One region of the Enterobacter sp. SA197 genome, then DNA from elsewhere that is predicted to be linked to it. Evidence: predicted binding sites of a transcription regulator. Region 1 holds the regulator's gene; each other region holds the start of a gene.
What was found. The regulator LexA, encoded in region 1, represses DNA repair genes until DNA is damaged. The targets are predictions, from matches to a motif close to TNCTGTATGTACATACAGNA.
Positions count from the first base shown of each region.

Region 2: a site for LexA is predicted at 3,766-3,785, ahead of sulA (SOS-induced cell division inhibitor SulA). Genes of this name have one in related genera too.
Region 3: a site for LexA is predicted at 3,754-3,773, ahead of M1D91_RS13435 (YebG family protein). Genes of this name have one in related genera too.
Region 4: a site for LexA is predicted at 2,415-2,434, ahead of M1D91_RS12305 (DinI-like family protein). Genes of this name have one in related genera too.

Region 1 covers NZ_CP096393.1:348,139-353,646, forward strand. The annotation lists gene plsB (glycerol-3-phosphate 1-O-acyltransferase PlsB) at 1-1,351, opposite strand, end outside; gene M1D91_RS01620 (diacylglycerol kinase) at 1,480-1,848, shown strand; gene lexA (transcriptional repressor LexA) at 1,957-2,571, shown strand; gene M1D91_RS01630 (CsbD family protein) at 2,837-3,046, shown strand; gene zur (zinc uptake transcriptional repressor Zur) at 3,143-3,658, opposite strand; gene traF (conjugal transfer protein TraF) at 3,931-5,256, shown strand; gene dusA (tRNA dihydrouridine(20/20a) synthase DusA) at 5,338-5,508, shown strand, end outside.
Region 2 covers NZ_CP096393.1:1,856,680-1,862,187, reverse strand. The annotation lists gene helD (DNA helicase IV) at 1-264, opposite strand, end outside; gene M1D91_RS08445 (YccF domain-containing protein) at 385-831, shown strand; gene yccS (YccS family putative transporter) at 847-2,973, shown strand; gene M1D91_RS08435 (TfoX/Sxy family DNA transformation protein) at 2,970-3,590, opposite strand; gene sulA (SOS-induced cell division inhibitor SulA) at 3,807-4,307, shown strand; gene ompA (porin OmpA) at 4,674-5,508, shown strand, end outside.
Region 3 covers NZ_CP096393.1:2,868,136-2,873,643, reverse strand. The annotation lists gene edd (phosphogluconate dehydratase) at 1-1,552, shown strand, start outside; gene kdgA (bifunctional 4-hydroxy-2-oxoglutarate aldolase/2-dehydro-3-deoxy-phosphogluconate aldolase) at 1,592-2,230, shown strand; gene purT (formate-dependent phosphoribosylglycinamide formyltransferase) at 2,479-3,657, opposite strand; gene M1D91_RS13435 (YebG family protein) at 3,787-4,125, shown strand; gene yebF (protein YebF) at 4,190-4,561, shown strand; gene M1D91_RS13425 (tellurite resistance TerB family protein) at 4,659-5,318, shown strand; gene ptrB (oligopeptidase B) at 5,397-5,508, shown strand, end outside.
Region 4 covers NZ_CP096393.1:2,628,633-2,634,140, forward strand. The annotation lists gene M1D91_RS12285 (S-(hydroxymethyl)glutathione dehydrogenase/class III alcohol dehydrogenase) at 1-121, opposite strand, end outside; gene M1D91_RS12290 (metal/formaldehyde-sensitive transcriptional repressor) at 153-428, opposite strand; gene M1D91_RS12295 (Y-family DNA polymerase) at 521-1,786, opposite strand; gene M1D91_RS12300 (translesion error-prone DNA polymerase V autoproteolytic subunit) at 1,788-2,207, opposite strand; gene M1D91_RS12305 (DinI-like family protein) at 2,473-2,718, shown strand; gene tolA (cell envelope integrity protein TolA) at 2,783-3,199, opposite strand; gene M1D91_RS12315 (energy transducer TonB) at 3,199-3,519, opposite strand; gene M1D91_RS12320 (GNAT family N-acetyltransferase) at 3,641-4,111, shown strand; gene M1D91_RS12325 (MFS transporter) at 4,368-5,508, opposite strand, start outside.

The DNA.
Region 1 (5,508 bases):
GCATAAAACCCTCTTTCTCTTTGGTCGCGCCACGCAGCTCTTTGGCGTAAGTTCCGACTTCCATGACGTGTTCATACCCAATGTAAATGGGCACTAAGGTGATGGGACGGGTGCCGCCGCGCAGCATCGCCTGGATGGTCATCGACAGGGTACCGGTTTTCGGGTCCAGCAGGCGACCGGTACGCGAACGTCCGCCTTCCACGAAGTATTCGACCGAATAACCACGCTGGAACAGCTCGCCCAGATATTCACGAAACACGGTAGAGTAAAGTTTGTTGCCTTTGAACGAGCGGCGAATGAAGAACGCGCCCAGACGGCGGAAAATCGGGCCGGCAGGCCAGAAGTTCAGGTTAATACCAGCCGCGATATGCGGCGGGACCAGCCCCTGGTGGTAAAGGACGTAGGAGAGCAATAAATAGTCCATGTGGCTGCGGTGGCAGGGCACATAAACAATTTCATGGCCATCATGGGCCAACTGGCGCACACGCTCAGCGTTGTGCACGTTAATGCCCTGATACAGACGGTTCCAGGTAAAGCTCAGGATGCGATCGGAGAGACGAATCATCTCATAAGAGAAGTTTGCCGCTATCTCTTCCATCAGGGCGATGGCGTTTTGCTGCGCCTTGTCATGAGAGATTTTTTTGCTGCGCGCTTCGTCTTCTACTGCACGCGCAATTGCCTTGGAGGCCAGCAGTTTGTTAAACAGATCCTGACGGGCAGGCAGGCGCGGGCCAACCGCAGCCAGACGCTGGCGAGCGAAATGCATACGCGCCACACGGGCCAGCTTCTGCGCGATGATTTTATCCGTACCGTGCTCGGTCGCCATGCGGCGTAACGAGACCGGGGGAGAGAAGCGTACAAAGCTGTCACGGCCAAGCCAGGAGACAGCAAAGAATTTCTGGATGCCATTGAGCATACGCAGGGGGGGATTCACTTCACCCTTCTCGCGGCCCGGTGAGCGGCCGAACATCATCGAAACCGGCACCATCTGCACATCCAGATCGGGATGGCTACGGTGCACATCGAGATAGTCATGGAACAGCTTGATAGACTCTTCTTTCGGCGTGTACCAGGTAAACACCCGTGGTCCACCGTGAATGAAGATGTATCGCGGGAGCTCCGCTCCGTCGATCACCAGCGGTTCTAACGGGTCCGGCAAATCATGTGCCAGACATTGTGCACGTAACGTGAGTAAGTCAGCCTTAGAGTTATAAGGCAAAACGTACATAATAGGGCGTGAGGTATCGAGCCCCAGCTCCTGCGCAGGTTCCGCAGGGATCGACTTACTTTTTACCAGTACGCTTAATGGTAAATTAAGTAATTTGTAGTAAATTCGTGGCCAGCCGGACATAAAGGATGTGAAGCCTCTGGTTAAAAATGCCATTGCGCCGCAAGAATATCAGAAAGCGCGCACAAATTCTTTGTACCTCTATAACCTTACATAGAGATCGTTGTTCATTACATAAAAAGGTTCTTTTAATGGCCAATAATACCACTGGCATTACCCGCATCATCAAAGCGGCGGGTTATTCATGGAAAGGCGTACGCGCAGCATGGATCAACGAAGCTGCTTTCCGCCAGGAGGCCGTTGCGGTCATTCTGGCAATTATTATCGCCTGTTTCCTTGATGTTGACGCCATCACCCGTGTATTGCTGATTGGCTCAGTGGTTCTGGTGATGATTGTTGAAATCCTCAACAGCGCTATTGAAGCCGTGGTTGACCGAATTGGCGCTGAATTTCATGAGCTGTCCGGGCGCGCGAAAGATATGGGGTCGGCAGCGGTGTTGATGGCCATTCTGGTTGCGATCTTTACCTGGGTTTCGCTGTTGTGGAGCCATTTTCGATAAAGCTTCAGGATTTGCGCTAACTGCTGGTTTTTTGCGTAATTTTGGTTTCAAAATCGCCTTTAGCTGTATATACTCACAGCATAACTGTATATACACCCAGGGGGCGGAATGAAAGCTTTAACGGCCAGGCAGCAAGAGGTGTTCGATCTTATCCGCGATCGAATCAACCAAACCGGTATGCCGCCGACGCGTGCAGAGATCGCGCAACAATTGGGGTTCCGTTCCCCAAACGCAGCGGAAGAGCATCTGAAAGCGCTGGCGCGTAAGGGTGTACTTGAGATTGTCTCTGGTGCCTCTCGTGGCATTCGTTTGCTGCTTGAAGTGGAAGATGATGCAGGTCTGCCCTTAGTCGGGCGCGTCGCGGCGGGCGAGCCTCTTCTGGCCCAGCAGCATATTGAAGGCCATTACCAGGTTGACCCCTCTCTGTTCAAACCTAATGCTGATTTCCTGCTGCGCGTTAGCGGGATGTCGATGAAAGACATTGGCATTATGGACGGCGACCTTCTGGCCGTGCATAAAACGCAGGATGTCCGTAATGGTCAGGTAGTGGTCGCCCGTATTGATGACGAAGTGACGGTTAAACGGCTGAAAAAGCAAGGTAATACTGTTCAGCTCCTGCCGGAAAATAGCGAGTTTTCGCCTATCGTGGTTAATCTGCGCGAGCAGAATTTTACCATTGAAGGGCTGGCGGTTGGCGTGATCCGCAATGGCGAATGGCTGTAACTTACTTTTATGAGCCGTGATAACGCATACAGTTATCGCGGTTTATTTGCTTTTATTACAATAACTTAAATCCCCCTCGTTCTCTGCCGCATTCTTTTTTCTCCTCAATGTCTATTCTTCAAAACAGCGTATGGATGGTTAAAAATTCCGAATAAATCCACCGCATCGTTATCCCTGACTACAATTATTATCACGTTCAGCACATTAAGAACGTAATAAATGGATGAATACTCGCTATTCAAAACCGAACGATGAGGAAATGATTATGAATAAAGACGAAGTCGGCGGTAACTGGAAACAGTTCAAAGGTAAAGCGAAAGAACAGTGGGGCAAACTGACTGACGATGACATGACCGTCATCGAAGGTAAACGCGATCAGCTGGTAGGTAAAATCCAGGAACGTTATGGCTACCAGAAAGATCAAGCGGAAAAAGAGGTTGGTGACTGGGAAACCCGTCACGATTACCGCTGGTAGTCTTAAAGCCCTCTGAACAGGCATTTTAAGAGACTACCCTGCCCGACGGTACATGGACGTACCACTCTTCTTTCTCCACCCGCCCAGAGCCCGTGCTTAACGTGGCTTTTTCTTGATTAAAATTGAGTGATCGTGGTGGCAGTCGCCCTGATGGCGGCAGGCTTCCACTTCAGCGCAACGGGCACACAGGCCATGCGCTTCAATAACATTATGGCGCAGGGCAAAGCCTAATTTTGCGGCGAGCATGTGCATGATATCTTCCACACCTTCCGCTTCTTCCTCTTTGACCACCCCGCAACGATCGCAGATGAACATCGCCGAAGTATGGGTCGGCTGGTCAAAAAGATGGCACAACACATAGCTGTTGGTAGATTCTACTTTGTGCACAAAGCCTTGTTCCAGCAGGAAATCCAGCGCACGATAAACGGTGGGCGGTTTCGCCTGCGGCTCGCTCTCGCGAAGCAGATCCAGCAGATCATAAGCGCTGATAGCACCCTCTTGCAGACTCATCAGCCGCAGAACCTCAAGGCGCTGTGGCGTCAGACGCACATTGCGCTGCACGCACAGTTTTTCAGCCTGCGTTAGCATCTCTTGCGAAGTGGTCTTATCCATTGTCGTCCTCTCGTTTCCCGGCGGCATAATCCCTCACTTTATCATGTTCTGCGTTAAACGCCGAGATCGGCCTGCTTTAGCGCCTTTCACAATCGCATTACGTCTTCTATAAATAATGTGGGACATTTCTTATAACTATACTTTCTGCCAGTTATTGCCTGTCTGGCAGAATAAGACATATTTTTGGTGTTATTCGCAGCAATAGAGCATTCCCGTTCATGTAAAAAGGAGCGGGGCATAAAAAAACTCATCTGACTACGAGACGCATAATTGTGAAAAACAAACTCAAACTTTCAGTGGTCGCTATCGCTGTCTCCTTTACAGTGGCAAATCAAGCGGGAGCAGCGAATACCTGGGCGGAAGCGCGTAATGATGCGATGGGGGGGACGGGGGTTGCTTCAGCCAGTTATGGCAGTGCGGCATTAATTAACCCGGCGCTCCTGGCGAAAGCCAAACCTGAAGATGATATATCCATTATTCTGCCAAGTTTTACTGCGCAAATTAATGATAAAGATGATTTGAGAAATGAAATTGAGGACATCAGTGACAAGATCGATTACTACGGTGATGTCGTTGATGGTCTTTCACTTGGGGATGTGCTCGCTAATCCCATTGGTACCGTCAACCAGTTCCAGAATGCCGCAGGCGATCTGGCTGAATCTCTGGAGTTTTTAAAAGGCAAACGCGCAAGCGCGAATGCGGGGGCGGGAATTGCCGTCAGTATTCCAAACGATACGCTCTCCGTGGCATTTATGACCAAGGCTTACGCTCATGCTTATGTGTCTGCTTCAATCGATCAGCAAGATATTCGCTATCTGCGTGAGATGGACGATCCCAATGACCCTGCTGATTTTACCAGGGCAAGCCTGAGGGCAGTTGATGCCGCTGTCTTTGGTACTGAACGAATTTCAGATAACCTCAACTCTACCGCATCAGGTCGCGCTGCCATTGTCTCCGATTTTGGGGTGGCCTTCGCGCATCAGTTCGACGCAGGTGGGGTACCGCTGTCGGTAGGGGTGACGCCTAAACTGCAGAAAACCTGGCTTTATAACTACACCACCACGATTAGCGATTACGATAAAAACGACTGGAAAAAAGATCGTTACCGTACTGATGACACGTCGTTCAACATTGATGTGGGCCTGGCTGCAGACCTGACGGAAAACTTCACCGTGGGGTTAACCGGGCAGAACCTTATCTCTAATAACATCGATACCAAAGATGTACTCATCGAAAACCGCCGTACCGGCGAAGTGAAAAATTATAAAGATACCTATCAAATCAGTCCGGTGGTGACCGCCGGTGTGGCCTGGCAAAATGAACTGCTGACCCTGAGTGCGGATGGCGATCTTACTGAAACCAAAGGGTTTAAAAGCGAGAAAAACTCACAGTATGTGGGTGTCGGTGCAGAAGTGCGTCCGCTTAACTGGCTGGCTGTTCGCGCCGGTTATCGTGCGGACGTAAAAGGAGATGAAAGCAATGTCTTTACCGGAGGGGTAGGTTTTGCGCCCTTTAACACCGTACATGTCGATTTGACAGGTATGGTGGGTGAAAAAGAGACATGGGGAGCGGGAGCACAGCTCACCCTGACGTTCTGACAGAGAGCCGGAGGCCTTGCGCCTCCGGTTTTTCTTTGTGCTATAGTAGCGCCCCTTTTTCGTAAAGCTCATTTATTCGCCATGTCGCCAGAAATTCAGCCTACTGTTTACCCCGCTCACCGTTTCTCGATCGCGCCGATGCTCGACTGGACGGACAGGCATTGTCGTTACTTCCTGCGTCAGCTCTCCCGCCATACGCTGCTCTACACCGAAATGGTGACGACGGGCGCCATTATTCATGGTAAAGGTGAC
Region 2 (5,508 bases), 1.5 Mb from region 1:
CCAGCGTTCATCAAGATGTTGATAGAAACGTTGGGTTTCGGCCCACTCCGTACCGTGCAGACGGACTACTTTATCATTCGCCAGCACAAATTCGAGCTCTCCCCAGACCAGCCCACGCTTACACGCTATGGAAAGTAACTGGTTGAAGGGAATCAAATATTCATGCTTATCGCCGGAAACTTTCACCCCGGCATGGAGTAGTGCAATGCGATCGTAAGGATGCTGCGCCAGACGTTTTCCTAATGAAGTTGCTTTTAGTTCCATCACACATCGTTTCTCAGCTGACTGTGATTCTCAGTGTAACCGCCAGAGAAAACGTGCTCCAGTTTAAAAAATCATTACAATTGACCAAAACATTCAGTGGATGGATTACAGCGAGGTATTATGCGTACCGTTTTGAATATTCTGAATTTTGTGCTTGGCGGATTTGCAACCACACTGGGCTGGCTGATAGCCACTGTTTTTAGCGTCATGCTGGTTATTACACTTCCCCTGACCCGCTCCTGCTGGGAAATCACCCGGCTGTCGTTGGTTCCCTGGGGCAACGAAGCTATCCATGTTGACGAACTTGATCCCGAAGGCAAAAGTTCATTGCGCAATGCCGGCGGAACCGTGCTCAATCTGGTGTGGTTTGTGCTGTTCGGCTGGTGGTTATGCATCATGCACATTGTGGCAGGTATCACGCAGTGCATTACCCTCATTGGCATCCCGGTAGGGGTGGCGAATTTCAAAATCGCCGCCATTGCTCTCTGGCCCGTAGGACGTCGCGTGGTCTCCGTCGAGGTCGCTCGCGCCGCGCGTGAAGCCAACGCCCGTCGGCGTTTTCCTTAACAGGATGTTGTGTTTATGTTAAGTCCCCTTCTGCGCCGGTATACATGGAACAGTGCCTGGCTGTATAACGTGCGCATTTTTATCGCTCTGTGTGGGGCTGCAGCCCTGCCCTGGCTTGTGGGCGATGTTAAGCTAACCATCCCACTGACGCTTGGTGTGGTTGCAGCCGCGCTGGCTGACCTCGATGACAGACTCACCGGGCGGTTGCGTAATCTCATTATCACCCTGATCTCTTTTTTTATTGCGTCGGCCTCAGTCGAGTTACTTTTCCCCTGGCCCTGGCTGTTTGCTCCTGGACTTGTCCTGTCCACGATCGGGTTTATTTTGCTGGGAGGGCTGGGCCAGCGTTACGCCACCATTGCTTTTGGCGCGCTACTGATTGCCATCTACACTATGCTTGGGACGTCACTTTATAGCATCTGGTATCAGCAGCCTTTGCTGCTTCTTGCAGGCGCCGTCTGGTTTAACCTGCTCACTCTGGCAGGCCATCTGGTTTTTCCTATCCGTCCCCTGCAGGACAACCTGGCGCGCTGTTATGAACAGCTTTCGCATTACCTTGAGCTCAAATCCCGCCTGTTTGATCCTGACCTGGAGGATGAAAGTCAGGCACCCTTATATGAACTGGCGCTGGCGAATGGTCAGTTGGTCACGACGCTGAATCAGACTAAAGCCTCACTACTGACGCGCCTTCGCGGTGACAGAGGCCAGCGCGGAACCCGCAGAACGCTGCGCTACTATTTTGTCGCTCAGGATATTCACGAACGTGCCAGTTCGTCGCATATTCAGTACCAGGCGCTACGTGAGCATTTTCGCTACAGCGACGTCATGTTTCGTTTTCAGCGGTTGATATCGCAACAGTCGCTGGCCTGCGCTCACCTGGCACGGGCCATTCTGCTGCGTACGCCTTACCAGCACGACACGCGTTTTGAGCGTGCCTTTGTTCATCTCGATGCCGCTCTGGACAGGATCCGCGCCGGTGGTACAACATCGCATGAACAGCTTAAAGCGCTGGGTTTTCTGCTGGACAACCTGCGGGCTATAGATGCCCAACTTGCCACAATTGAGTCCGGGCAGGCGCACATCTCTGCGTCAAATGAAACCGAGAACCTGCTGGCGGATGATAGTCTGCACGGACTGAGCGACATCTGCTTACGTTTACGCAGCAATCTGACGCCGGAATCGGCGCTATTCCGCCATGCGGTACGTATGTCTGTTGTATTGTGCGTGGGTTATGGGGTTATCCAGGCCCTGGGTTTGCATCATGGCTACTGGATATTGCTCACCAGCCTGTTTGTATGTCAGCCCAACTATAACGCCACACGGCATCGCCTGACGCTACGCATCATTGGTACGCTGGCCGGTGTCGCGCTGGGTTTGCCGGTACTCTATTTCGTCCCCTCGCTCGAAGGGCAACTCATCCTCATCGTTATTACAGGTGTGCTCTTTTTTGCTTTTCGCCTTGTGCAGTATGCTCAGGCAACGATGTTCATCACCCTTCTGGTTTTACTGTGCTTTAACTTGCTTGGCGAAGGATTTGAAGTTGCCATACCTCGCGTTATCGATACGTTGATAGGGTGTGCGATTGCCTGGGCGGCGGTGAGTTTTATCTGGCCCGACTGGCGTTTTCGTAACCTTAAGCGGGTCACGGAACAGGCCGTAAATGCCAACTGTCGCTACCTCGATGCCATTCTGGAGCAGTACCACCAGGGACGGGATAACCGTCTGGCTTATCGTATTGCCCGTCGTAGCGCCTACAACCGCGATGCAGAACTGGCTTCTGTTGTCTCCAATATGGCGTCAGAACCGGGAACCTCTGCCGAGCAGCGCGATGTTGCCTTCCGCTTGCTGTGCCTGAACCATACTTTTATCAGTTATATTTCTGCCCTTGGGGCTCATCGGGAACAGCTAACGCACCCGGCAATTCTTCGGCTGCTGGACGATGCTGTCTGTTACGTGGACGATGCGCTCCATCATCAGCCTGCCGATGAGGAGCGCGTGCAGTTAACGCTGGCAGACCTCTCACGGCGAATTAAGCATCTTGAGCCCAGGCCTGACAGCAAAGAGCCTCTGGTATTGCAACAGATTGGCTTACTGATATCCCTGTTACCGGAAATGTGTTACTTACGTCAGCAGCTGGTTTAACGCGGCTCCCATGCTTTGCTGTCGAGCGTATTGAACCAGTCGATAAGTTCCTTTCGCCGGCATGCAGGCAGCGCCGCTTCATGCATGCCAAAGATGGCCCCTTCGAGGGCCAGTAACACTTTAACACCCAGATTTTTGTTCCTCTTTTTCATGCGTAACCAGCATGCTTTTGCCCCCAACATGCGTAACATCGTCGGGTCCCTGACCCCTGCTTCGCAAAGTAAGGTCTCAAGCTGAAAGGTGAGGTTGGGTAAATCCTTTAAGCGCAGAACCGCTCTTTTCTGCTGTGCTTCTGAGCGCGCGGCATTCAGGGAATATGAGGAGAGCCGGACCAGCATGGCTCTGTCGTGCCAGAGATGTTCATCCACAAAATAATAGTTAAGTGACACCTGACGTCCACGCTTTTTATACGTCAGCAACGGTGATTGTCGTTTCACTGTATAAGATGCACTTTCTTCGCACATGCGCAGATACAACTCTCCATTCGCCACCATGGCAAACACGACATCATCGACAGAGAGACTGTATCCCCCGAAAAGGGCGCGGGATCGAATATCCCCCAGTGTTGCAAGATATTCCTGAGATAAATAGATCCTCTGATAGGATATGCTTTTCATGATTATTCCTTTTAAATCATGGTCTAAAACAGCATCTTAGTTAACGGATCCGTTACTCAGGAACATAGGGAAGTGTGCGCCACTCAGCAAGCGAATTTTATTACTGCGCTCTATCAGGCCACAAAAATGCGAGGCTCTTTCAGAAAATGAGGTTGATCTTTAAACGCCTGAGGGTTACTGTATAAACATACAGTAACTACTAGGGCTGGGTTGATCATGTACCACTCACTAAGCCGTGCAAATCGTTCAACACAATTTATTTCCGCGCCTCACGCGAATGCTCATAATGTCTCTACAGGGCTCATCAGTGAAGTGGTCTATCGCGAAGACCAGCCCGGAATGACGCAATTACTGTTATTGCCTTTATTGCAACAGCTTGGTCAACAGTCACGCTGGCAGCTTTGGTTAACGCCTCAGCAAAAATTGAGCCGCGAATGGGTACAGTCTGCGGGATTGCCACTTACAAAAGTGATGCAGATTAACCAGCTCTCACCGAGCCTGACGCTGGAATCCATGATTCGCGCCTTACGCACCGGAAATTACAGTGTTGTTATTGGGTGGCATGCAGATGAACTGACGCAGGATGAGCATCAGCAGCTGGCACAGGCGGCAGAAGAAGGTAATGCTATTGGGTTTGTTATGCGTCCGGTCAGACGCGATCATCAGGATGCGAGACAGCATTCCGGGGTAAAAATTCATTCAAATTTGTATCATTGAGTAAAAATAAGATAAATCCTGGCATTAAATTTACTTGAGTTATCATTTCCATTGTTATCAGCTAAATACCGCGCCAGGTCATGGTTTGCGCCCTTTTTTTGACGTTTCGACTGCTGATTGCTTGCGCAGAATTGTTAAATATTGTGTATACAAAGCCTTTTTTTTCATATGCCTGACGGAGTTCACACTTGTAAGTTTCCAACTACGTTGTAGACTTTACATCGCCAGGGGTGCTCAGCATAAGCCAAAGATATCGAAAAGATATCTGCTGAGTAATAAGTGAGCAAGACCCCCGGTGAAGGATTTAACCGTGATTTCTCTCCGAGATTTCCATGGCGATTTTTGGATGATAACGAGGCGCAAAAAATGAAAAAGACAGCTATCGCGATTGCAGTGGCACTGGCTGGTTTCGCTACCGTAGCGCAGGCCGCACCGAAAGATAATACCTGGTATGCAGGTGGTAAACTGGGCTGGTCTCAGTTCCATGATACTGGTTTCATTCCTAACGATGGCCCGACTCATGAAAACCAACTGGGTGCTGGCGCGTTCGGTGGCTATCAGGTTAACCCGTATGTTGGCTTCGAAATGGGCTACGACTGGCTGGGCCGCGAAGAGTATAAAGGCGATACCGTAAACGGCGCTTTTAAAGCTCAAGGCGTACAGCTGACCGCTAAGCTGAGCTACCCGGTAGCAGACGATCTGGACATCTACACCCGTCTGGGTGGTATGGTATGGCGTGCAGACTCTAAAGCAAATGCTCCTGCTGCAGACGCTCACTTCAAAGATCACGACACTGGCGTATCTCCGGTCTTCGCAGGTGGTGTTGAGTGGGCAATGACCCGCGATATCGCTACTCGTCTGGAATACCAGTGGGTTAACAACATCGGTGATGCTAACACCGTTGGCACCCGTCAGGATAACGGTCTGCTGAGCCTTGGTGTTTCCTACCGTTTCGGCCAGCAGGAAGACGTAGCACCAGTTGTTGCTCCGGCTCCGGCTCCGGCTCCAGAAGTACAGACCAAGCACTTCACTCTGAAGTCTGACGTTCTGTTCAACTTCAACAAAGCAACTCTGAAACCTGAAGGCCAGCAGGCTCTGGATCAGATGTACAGCCAGCTGAGCAACCTGGATCCGAAAGACGGTTCCGTAGTTGTTCTGGGCTTCACTGACCGTATCGGTTCTGACGCTTACAACCAGGGTC
Region 3 (5,508 bases), 2.5 Mb from region 1:
CCCGGACATTATTCGCAAGGCGCTGCATTCAGTGAATGCGATTGGTCAGGTTGCGGGCGGTGTACCTGCAATGTGTGACGGTGTCACGCAGGGGCAGGACGGGATGGAGCTCTCTTTGCTGAGTCGTGAAGTGATTGCCATGTCAGCAGCGGTGGGTCTGTCGCATAACATGTTCGACGGTGCACTCTTCCTTGGCGTGTGCGATAAAATCGTACCGGGTCTGGCAATGGCTGCCCTCTCATTTGGCCACCTACCGGCGGTGTTTGTCCCATCAGGCCCGATGGCCAGCGGGTTGCCCAATAAAGAGAAAGTGCGTATTCGCCAGCTCTATGCGGAAGGGAAGGTCGATCGTATGGCGCTGCTGGAGTCCGAAGCGGCTTCTTACCATGCACCGGGCACCTGTACCTTCTACGGCACCGCCAACACCAACCAGATGGTTATCGAGTTTATGGGGATGCAGCTACCGGGTTCCTCCTTTGTTCACCCGGATGCGCCGCTTCGCGAAGCACTGACCAGCGCTGCCGCGCGTCAGGTGACCCGACTGACCGGTAACGGCAGTGAATGGATGCCGATTGGTAAAATGATTGATGAAAAAGCCGTGGTGAACGGCATTGTCTCACTGCTGGCAACCGGCGGTTCGACAAACCACACCATGCATCTCGTTGCGATGGCCCGCGCGGCAGGCATCATTATCAACTGGGATGACTTCTCAGAGCTCTCTGAGGTCGTGCCATTAATGGCGAAACTCTACCCGAACGGCCCGGCCGACATTAACCATTTCCAGGCGGCGGGCGGCGTACCGGTACTGATGCGTGAGCTGCTCAAAGGCGGCTTGCTGCATGAAGATGTCAATACCGTCGCTGGGTTTGGTCTCTCCCGTTACACCCTGGAGCCGTGGCTTAATAACGGCGAACTGGCCTGGCGCGACGGCGCTATGGCCCCTCTCGATTCACAGGTCATTGCTACGGTCGATGCCCCATTCTCCCGCCACGGCGGTACTAAAGTGCTTAGTGGTAACCTGGGCCGTGCGGTAATGAAAACCTCCGCCGTGCCGGTTGAATATCAGGTTATCGAAGCGCCGGCTGTGGTTTTTGAAAGCCAGCATGACGTGTTACCTGCTTTTGAGGCAGGGCTGCTGGACAAGGATTGCGTGGTGGTTGTGCGCCATCAGGGACCAAAAGCGAACGGCATGCCAGAATTACATAAACTTATGCCGCCACTTGGTGTATTATTGGACCGCTGTTTCAAAATAGCGTTAGTTACCGATGGACGCCTCTCCGGCGCATCAGGTAAAGTGCCTTCCGCCATCCATGTCACGCCTGAGGCGTATGACGGCGGGCTGCTGGCAAAAGTGCGTGATGGCGACATGATTCGCGTAAACGGCCAAACTGGCGAACTTACGTTGCTGGTCGATGAGGCCGAACTGACCGCACGTCAGCCACATATTCCTGACCTGAGCGCAATGCGCGTAGGCACGGGGCGCGAAATGTTCGGCGCGTTACGGGAAAAATTGTCCGGCGCGGAACAGGGCGCAACCTGTATCGATTTTTAAAACGACAAGATTATTCGTTCTGGCGAGAGAAAAACTCTGATGAAAAATTGGAAAACGAGTGCAGAAGCAATCCTGAAAACGGGTCCGGTTGTGCCGGTTATTGTTGTCAACAAACTGGAACACGCCGTCCCGATGGCGAAAGCGCTGGTAGCTGGCGGAGTACGCGTGCTGGAAGTGACGCTGCGTACCGCATGCGCTATGGATGCTATCCGCGCGATTGCTAAAGAAGTGCCGGATGCCATTATTGGTGCCGGGACCGTGCTGAACCCGCAGCAACTTAAAGAAGTGACCGAAGCAGGCGCACAGTTTGCCATAAGCCCGGGCCTGACTGAGCCGCTGCTCAAAGCCGCGACGGAAGGTACCATCCCGTTGATTCCGGGTATCAGCACCGTTTCGGAACTGATGCTGGGCATGGACTACGGTCTGAAAGAGTTCAAATTCTTCCCGGCTGAAGCGAACGGCGGCACCAAAGCGCTGCAGGCTATCGCAGGTCCTTTCTCGCAGGTGCGCTTCTGCCCGACCGGCGGTATCTCGCCGGCTAACTACCGTGACTATCTGGCGCTGAAAAGCGTGCTGTGTATCGGTGGTTCCTGGCTGGTTCCGGCCGATGCGCTTGAAGCTGGCGATTATGACCGTATTACTAAACTGGCTCGCGAAGCGGTAGAAGGCGCGAAATAAGTTTATTTAACCCGGGTTGTGTTCCTGGTTAAAAATAAAAGCCGGTGCATATCATTGCACCGGCTTTTTTACAGGCAACAGAACCTGCTGCGCCCGGAGTAAGGCTGGCGATACCCTGTACGGCGCTGACCGCGTTTCACTGGCTGATTTCAGCGTCTCATGGCGGAATACTATCCCGTAGCGGCACCGGGGTTGGCAGAAAGGTACCGCGGGAGTCGCGGCACCGGGGAATGATCCCAGGGTACGCGTTAACTAAAAACTTTTACCGCTGTAGCCGCCGCCTTCGCACGTTCCACCGCTTCTTCAACGGAATTCGCTGTCGCCAGCGCTACGCCCAGACGCCGCGTCCCGTCAATTTCCGGCTTGCCAAACAGACGCACCTGCAGGCCTGCGCCAACGGCATTCTGCAGGTTATCAAAGGTGACATTCTTACTTTTCAGCTGAGGCAGAATCACCGCAGAGGCTGATGGCCCGTACTGGCGAATCTGACCTACCGGCAAGTCCAGGAAGGCGCGCACGTGAAGTGCGAACTCTGAAACGTCCTGCGAAATCAATGTTACCATCCCGGTATCATGGGGACGTGGAGAGACTTCGCTGAAGACCACCTCATCGCCGCACACGAAGAGTTCTACGCCGAACAGGCCATGCCCGCCAAGCGCCAGCACCACTTTGCGCGCCACTTCCTGAGCGCGCTTGAGCGCCACGTCGCTCATCTGCTGCGGCTGCCAGGATTCGCGGTAATCGCCGTCCTCCTGACGATGACCCACCGGGGCGCAGAAATGAACGCCATCCACGGCGCTGACGGTCAATAAGGTAATTTCAAAATCAAAATTGACGACGCCTTCCACAATGACACGGCCGGCACCAGCACGACCACCTTGCTGCGCATACTCCCAGGCTTTTTCCAGCTGTCCGGCGGTGCGAATGAGGCTCTGACCCTTGCCTGATGAACTCATCACCGGCTTAACAATACAGGGTAAACCTATTTCACTGACGGCTTCACGGAAGGCCTCTTCGCTATCAGCAAAACGGTAGCTCGAGGTTGGCAGTGCCAGCTCTTCAGCAGCAAGACGGCGTATACCCTCACGGTTCATGGTCAGTTTTGCCGCACGGGCGCACGGCACGACATGCTGGCCCTGAGACTCCAGCTCAATCAGCATATCGGTGGCAATCGCTTCAATTTCCGGCACGATATAGTGCGGTTTTTCCTGCGCCACGACGGCCTTCAGCGCGTCGCCGTCAAGCATGTTAATCACGTGACTACGATGCGCAATCTGCATGGCGGGCGCATCGGCATAGCGATCTACGGCAATGACTTCAATCCCAAGCCGCTGGCACTCGATGGCCACTTCCTTCCCGAGCTCTCCTGAACCCAGTAACATCACACGTGTTGCTGCCGGACGCAGCGCAGTACCTAAACAAGTCATCGTCATTTCACCCTCAAAAAAACCTGGCCGCAGTATATACGAAAACGTTTGCGCATGTCTTTTGCGACTTGCATCCAGGGCAGTGGTGCGGTAATATACTGTATATATAAACAGGTAAGGGGCTGTATCATGGCGGTTGAAGTCAAATATGTTGTGATTCGTAACGGTGAGGAAAAAATGTCTTTTGCCAGCAAAAAGGAAGCGGATGCCTACGACAAAATGCTTGATCTTGCTGAGGTACTTGAGACCTGGCTTGGCGAAGCACCTGTTGCATTTGAGGATGTGCAGCGCGATCAAATGGCCATGTGGCTTGCAGAGCAAAAAGATGTTCTGAGCCACATCTTCCGATCGGGTAAGCTCCCCTCGGCTGAAGCAGAGGACACCCCGTCGGCTGCTGTTTCCGCTGAAGCGGATAACGAAAGCCAGGCTGTAGATATCAAACGCGCAGCGAAGCGCTCTGCTGCCTGATTCACCTTGCACTGCCAGTAATTTGTACCATGCTTTGTATGGGCTATATGCACAGGAGAAAAGCATGAAATTAGCAGGAGTGTTAATGGGTACGGTGTTACTGGCAGGGAGTTTCGTGGTTTCAGCGGCAGACGATAAGACGGTCACCATTGATAACCAAAAATCAGTAACCTTTCCAGGTTGTGAGGGAATGAACGCTGAGGGCATTGCTGCCAGCGTCAAGCGTGACTATCTGCAAAACCGCATTGTTCGCTGGGCTGATGATCAGCAAAAACTTGGGCAGGCCGATCCGGTCGCCTGGATTAGCCCAAAAGCCGTGCAGGGTAAAGAAGATAAATGGCGCGTGCCCCTGACCGTGCGCGGTAAGAATACGGATATTCACTATCTCGTCCAGGTAGACTGTAAAGCGGGAAAAGCAGAATATCAGCACCAGTAAGCGTACAGAATTTTCTTTTCTTTTGCAGACTTAGACATTTCCTGACACACCCTCGCTTACGCTGAACCTTTCTGGCATCGCTTAAGCGGGGGACATCATGTCAAACTGGTTAAATCAACTCCAGTCATTGCTCGGCCAAAAAAGTGCGTCGGGCTCACCATCTACCGATCAGGGGCTCGGAAAACTGCTTGTACCCGGCGCACTCGGCGGGCTCGCCGGTTTACTGGTCTCGAGTAAATCATCACGTAAGCTACTCACAAAATATGGCACCAGTGCGCTTCTGGCAGGAGGCGGTGCGGTCGCCGGTACTGTTTTATGGAACAAATACAAAGATAAAGTGAGGGCAGCGCATAAAGATGAACCCCAGTTCGGGCAGACGAGCTCTCCGCTGGATGTCCGAACGGAACGATTGATCCTTGCGCTGGTGTTCGCCGCAAAAAGTGACGGGCACATTGATGATAAAGAACGTGCCGCTATTGAACAGCAGCTGCGCGAAGCCGGCGTGGAACAACAGGGCAGGTTACTGGTGGCGCAGGCTATAGAACAACCGTTGGACCCTCAGCGCCTGGCCCGGGATATCAAAAATGAAGAAGAGGCGTTGGAGGTGTACTTCCTGAGCTGCGCTGCCATTGATATCGACCATTTTATGGAGCGTAGCTATCTCGCCGCATTAGGCGATGCGCTGAAGATCCCTCAGGAGGTTCGCGAGGGCATTGAAGCCGATCTTCAGGAGCAGAAGCGCGCACTGCCACAGTAACCTTGTTGTCACGTTTCGCTTGCATCGGCGGCAGCTTTTGCCAACCTTATAGAGTGTCGAATAAATAAGTAAAATGTTATGCCGCCGAAAGCTAAACAACTTCCTCACACCATGACACTGCATGGTGACACGCGCCTGGACAACTACTACTGGCTACGGGACGATACCCGAACGCAGCCAGAAGTGCTGG
Region 4 (5,508 bases), 2.3 Mb from region 1:
GGCACACGCCGGTATGGGTGATGCGAACCAGCACTTCGCCTTTTTTCGGTGGCGCGACATCGATCTCAACAATTTTGAGCGGTTGGCCCGGCCCGAAAGCTACTGCAGCACGTGATTTCATCAGACGTTTCCTTTTTATGTGTACGTAAGTTTTATTTTAGATAAGCGCGTAAAAGATGACCGACTTCCGCCATGCGCAGCGCACGCTGTTCGGGCGTGGTCTCCCCTGCGACCAGTTCATCTTTTAAGTGAATTTCAACCATCTCCCCCATCAGACCGTTTGACGCACCGCGAACGGCGGCGATCTGCTGCAAAATGGCGATGCAAGGGTCGCCGTTTTCCAGCGCCCGTTCTAACGCATCAACCTGCCCGCGGATACGACGAACCCGGGTAAGAATGCGTTTTTTATCTTCAGGTGAATGTGGCATTTTCGCTCCCATTGATACTATAGGGGGGTATGGTACATGAATTTCTCATCACATGTAAAAAAAGAACGTACATTTCGTAAAATCTGTCGCCTTTAACGCGCCGACGGCAGATCCGTAAAACGTGTCGTATAGCGGGGGCTCAGCATCTCTCTTTTCATCTGCCACGGCTGCTGAATGCCCTGCCCGGCAAAATAGAGCGTCCCTTTTCCACGTTTTTCATTGAGCGAATCGAGAAGTGTCATCAACGTCTCACTGTTGGCGCGCGGCGTGAGCTCATCAAATAAGTTAAGTTGCGCCACGCCGTGGCTAAAGAAATCGCCGAGCATGACCCCCGCTTTCTGATAACGATGGCCTTCCCGCCAGATGCTTTCCAGGCAGCGTATTGCTGCCTGGATAATGTCGCGCGTGTCCTGCGTAGGCGTGAGGAGGTGTACCGAGCCGCTGTTACCGTAATAGGGCTCGTCAGGGGCAAAGGGTGAGGTTTTTACAAATGTGGAAACAAAGCGACAGTACTGACGCTCCTTACGCAACTTTTCTGCCGCGCGCGTGGCGTGGGAGCAGATAGCCTGGCGCATATGCTCATACTCCGACACACGATCGCCAAAGCTGCGGCTGCATACAATCTCTTGTTTATTGGGTATGACCTCTTCCAGTTCAAGACAGGGCTCACCGCGTAGCTCCCGAATGGTTCTCTCCAGCACCACGTTAAAATGTTTGCGAATTACCCAGGTGCTTTGTTCGGAGAGGTCGAGCGCAGTTTTTATCCCCATCGCGTTCAGCTTTTTGGTAATACGTCGCCCGACGCCCCAGACCTCTTCAACCGGAAGAAGTGCCATCAGCCTGCGCTGGCGCTCCACGTTCGACAGATCAACCACCCCGCCCGTCTGACGCAGCCATTTTTTTGCCGCATGATTTGCAAGCTTAGCCAGCGTCTTGGTTGGCGCAATGCCGACTCCGATGCGCAAATGCGTACGCTTAAGCACCGTATCACGCAGTTCCTCCCCGAACGTCTGTAGCACCCGGCAATTACGGACGCCAGTGAGGTCACAAAATGCCTCATCAATAGAGTAAATCTCCACGCGTGGCGCCATCTCTTCGAGCGTCGTCATCACCCGGTGACTCATATCGGCGTAGAGCTCGTAATTACTGGAAAAGGCAACCACGTTATGCTGCCTGAAGGCCTCTTTTTGTTTGAAGTACGGCGCGCCCATAATGATGAAGGGTTTCGCTTCTGCGCTACGCGCGATAACACAGCCATCGTTATTGGAGAGCACAACCACGGGGCGACCTTTTAAATCGGGCCGGAACACCGTCTCGCACGATGCGTAAAATGAATTTACATCACACAAAGCAAACATATCAGCGGGTCGCTTTAACGATGAAAGTCACCACCCCAAAAATATCGAGCGTATCTTCATGACTGATAACAATAGGCCGGTAAGCGCTGTTCATGGGATTAAGTTGAATACGGGGGCGCAGCTGGAGCATTTTTACGGTGAATTCGCCATCTACGGCAGCGATGACAATATCGCCATGCTCTCCCGTACGCGCACTGTCGACTATCAACAGGTCACCGTCTGAAATACCGGCGTCTGTCATGCTGTCGCCCGCTGCTTTAACAAAATATGTGGAAGAAGGATGCTGAATCAGTAAGGCATTTAAATCGATGCGTTGTTCTACATAATCGGCTGCCGGGGACGGAAAACCGCACTGGACAAGATCGCTGAAAAGCGGAATGGCGGTTACCACATGCAACTCTGCGGGTCTGAAAAACTCCATACGTCACCTCCTGAAATAATTACTGTTTTTATATACAGTAGTTTTCTCCGGCGCGATGATCAAGATACCGTTGCGCTTGTTTCTGAACATGAAATACCCGTTTTGCCTTAAAGCAGTGGCTGATGAGCGGGTTAGAGGAAGTGTAAATTTTGCCTTGAGCGGTTTAATTGCTTATTTCATGGGCAGAAAGGAGGCGTCTGCGCTTGATGCTGTATGTATTTACAGTATACTTGTACCAGGTTTTTTATCTGGTCTGGAGACGGTTATGTTCGTGGAACTGGTTTACGATAAACGCAATTTTGCAGGCTTGCCAGACGCAAAGGAGCGCATTTTAGCCGAATTAACAAAACGCATCGGCCGTATTTTCCCGGACGCCGAAGTACGGGTTAAGCCGATGGTGACGCTGCCATCCATTAATACCGATGCCAGCAAACATGAGAAAGAGCAGATCAGCCGTACCGTGCAGGAGATGTTTGAAGAAGCCGATATGTGGCTGGCGGTGGATGAGTAAAACGGATTGGGCGTGCGCAGGTAAAGAGGCCGGACGCCCGATAGTAAATCTGTTTAACAGAACGTTATAGTTTGAAATCCAGCGTGGCAACTTTGATTTGCTCGTAGACCTCTGTTGAGGGCGGAGCCGGAAGCTGCGCGTGTTTCATCGCTGATATTAACACTGGGCATAAACCCGGATCTCCGCTGATAGCCTGAACATCCTTGAGCGAGCCATCGGGATTCAGCTTAATGTGCAAACTACATGTTTTCCCTTCCCTGTCGTCGACATCGACCATTTGTTGTGTAACCGCACGGTGTATCTGCGAGAGATATTTGATGAGTTCCGCATTTGAGTCTTGTGCAGACATGCCCGTTATTATGTCGTCTGCCTCGTTACGGGGGTGAGAATTTACTTTTGTACAGCCCGACAGCAACAACGTCGCAATAAAAAATAGTCCAGCACATGTGTAGTCTGACCTGGTGAAAATCGTTGTCAGCATTATTTTGCTTCACCTTCTTTCGGTATTATAAAAGACATCTTCCCATGATGAACCCCAGGTTTTCCTGGTTCGAATTTGCAACGCTTGACTGCCCGGTCAACCTCTTTAAAAAAAACCTCATCGCCTTTCAGTGACATTGAGTAGACCTCTCCTTTTGCATTGACCCATGCCTGGTATTCCACTGCACCTGAAATATTTAGTGCACGCGCTTTAACAGGCATCAACGGTAGAGGGCAATCGAGAAGAACAGGTTTTTGTTCATTCGCTATTGCGGTTCCGGCAAGCAGCAAAGCGGTGTAGATTAATACCCCTTTTTTCATAAACTGATTCATCCTGTTGTTTTGGTTAAATGTTAAAACAAAAATTCGACATAGACGTTGATCAAACCAATCCTCAAATCCGTTTCATGTCACAATAGAAAAAATAACGTAAGGACATTTTATGATCGCCTTTACTCCCCTTACAGCTGCCACTTTTCAGGGCTTTGTGGATTATTTCGTGCCCGACTACGCCGCAGAAATTGTTACCAGCTATCAGCTCAGTGAAACCGAGGCATTGGCCCATGCCAGGCAGGAAATAGAGAACAGTTTTCCGCTGGCAGAAAACACGCCGGGTCAGACGCTGCTTTGCATTACACAGCAGGAAAATAACCGCGAAATGCATATTGGTTACCTGTGGTACAAAACCAATGCGCTGCAAAAATCCGTTTTTATTAATGAGTTTTATCTCTTTGCGCCGTTTCGCAATAAGGGCCTCGGGCGTAAAGCGTTAATTGCACTTGAAGAGAGGCTAAAGCATGAGGGATGTCATCAAATTCAGCTGCGCGTTGCCGGTGATAACGCACAAGCCCGGCACGTTTATGAAACCAGTGGCTTCAGAGTCACGGGCGTGAATATGAATAAAGTGCTGTGATAAGCGTGGCGATGGGAGGTGTTACCCCGGCAAGAACGGTTACGTCATCCTTGAGTCACCTGAAAGACCACGCGCGGTCTCACCAGGGTAACGTGTTCTGCTGCCTGGTGTTGGCGAATTGAGCAGAACACGTTGAAATCCTATACCACTGAAAGGATTAATCAAATAAAAATAATTTATCGATCGACAAAACCGATCGGCAGATCACTTTTTGATCAAACCCATACCCGACAGCCATATGCCATCGGGTAAGCGATCAGCGCTTCAGCGGTTGTCCGGCCGTTTCCCGTGCGCGCAAAACGGTCAGGAAGGTAATCAGTGCGGCCCCCATTACATAGTATGCCGGGGAGAATTTGTCGCCCGTGGCGGTAATAAGCCAGACGGAGAACCACGGCGTTATGCCACCAAAGAAGGCAACCGCAAAGTTATAGGCAATGGATAATCCGCCGTAGCGCACGCTGGTGGGAAACAGTTCCGCCATTGCCGCACTGCAGGCACCATCAAAAGCGGCTATAAATGCGCCTAACATCACCATCGCCAGCACCGCCGAGAGCATATCGCCTCTCGCCATCAGCATCATTGCCGGGTAGCTCAGCAGAATAAAGCCCGCACACCCTGCCAGCATCAGCGGCTTCCGGCCAAACTTATCGGACAGTAGCCCCATAAACGGCACCAGTACCGCCACCGAAAACAGGCCAATGGTGGTGATGGCATAGGAGTCCAGCTTCGAATAATGCAGTTCGGTCGAGAGATAGCCCGGCATAAAGGTTTGCAGCGTCCAGTGGCCAACCGCCTTGATCACCACAAAACCCACGCAGAACAGCAGAGCCGCCCAGGCGCGGGTGACCGCAGAACGCAGCGGTGTGGCATCGGTTTTTCCTTGCTGTTGGGCTTCAAGAAACTCCGGTGAATCCTCCAGATGTTTTCGCAGGTAGAGCCCAACCCAACCGAGCGGGCCGGCAATCAGAAACGGAATGCGCCATCCCCAGTCGTTCATGGTGCTCTCACCCAGCGTGGCGGTAAGCAGGAAAACCAGCCCGGAACCGGCGACAAAGGCCATAAATCCGAAGTTATCGATCCAGCAGGTGAAATAGCCGCGTTTATGCGTCGGGGCATATTCCGCCAGATAGGTGGTCGCACCGGAGCTTTCGCCCCCTGCGGCGAATCCCTGCACCAGACGGGTTATCACCAACAGCACCGTAGCCGTAATGCCTATCTGATGATACGTTGGCAACAGCCCCATCACAAAGGTGGCGCCCGATGTCAGTAAAATCACCGTTGCCAGGACTTTTTGCCGCCCTTTTCTGTCGCCCAGCGAGCCAAAATAGAGGCCCCCCAGCGGCCGCATAATAAAACCCGCGCCAAAGACAGCGAACGATGAAAGTAACGCCACGCTG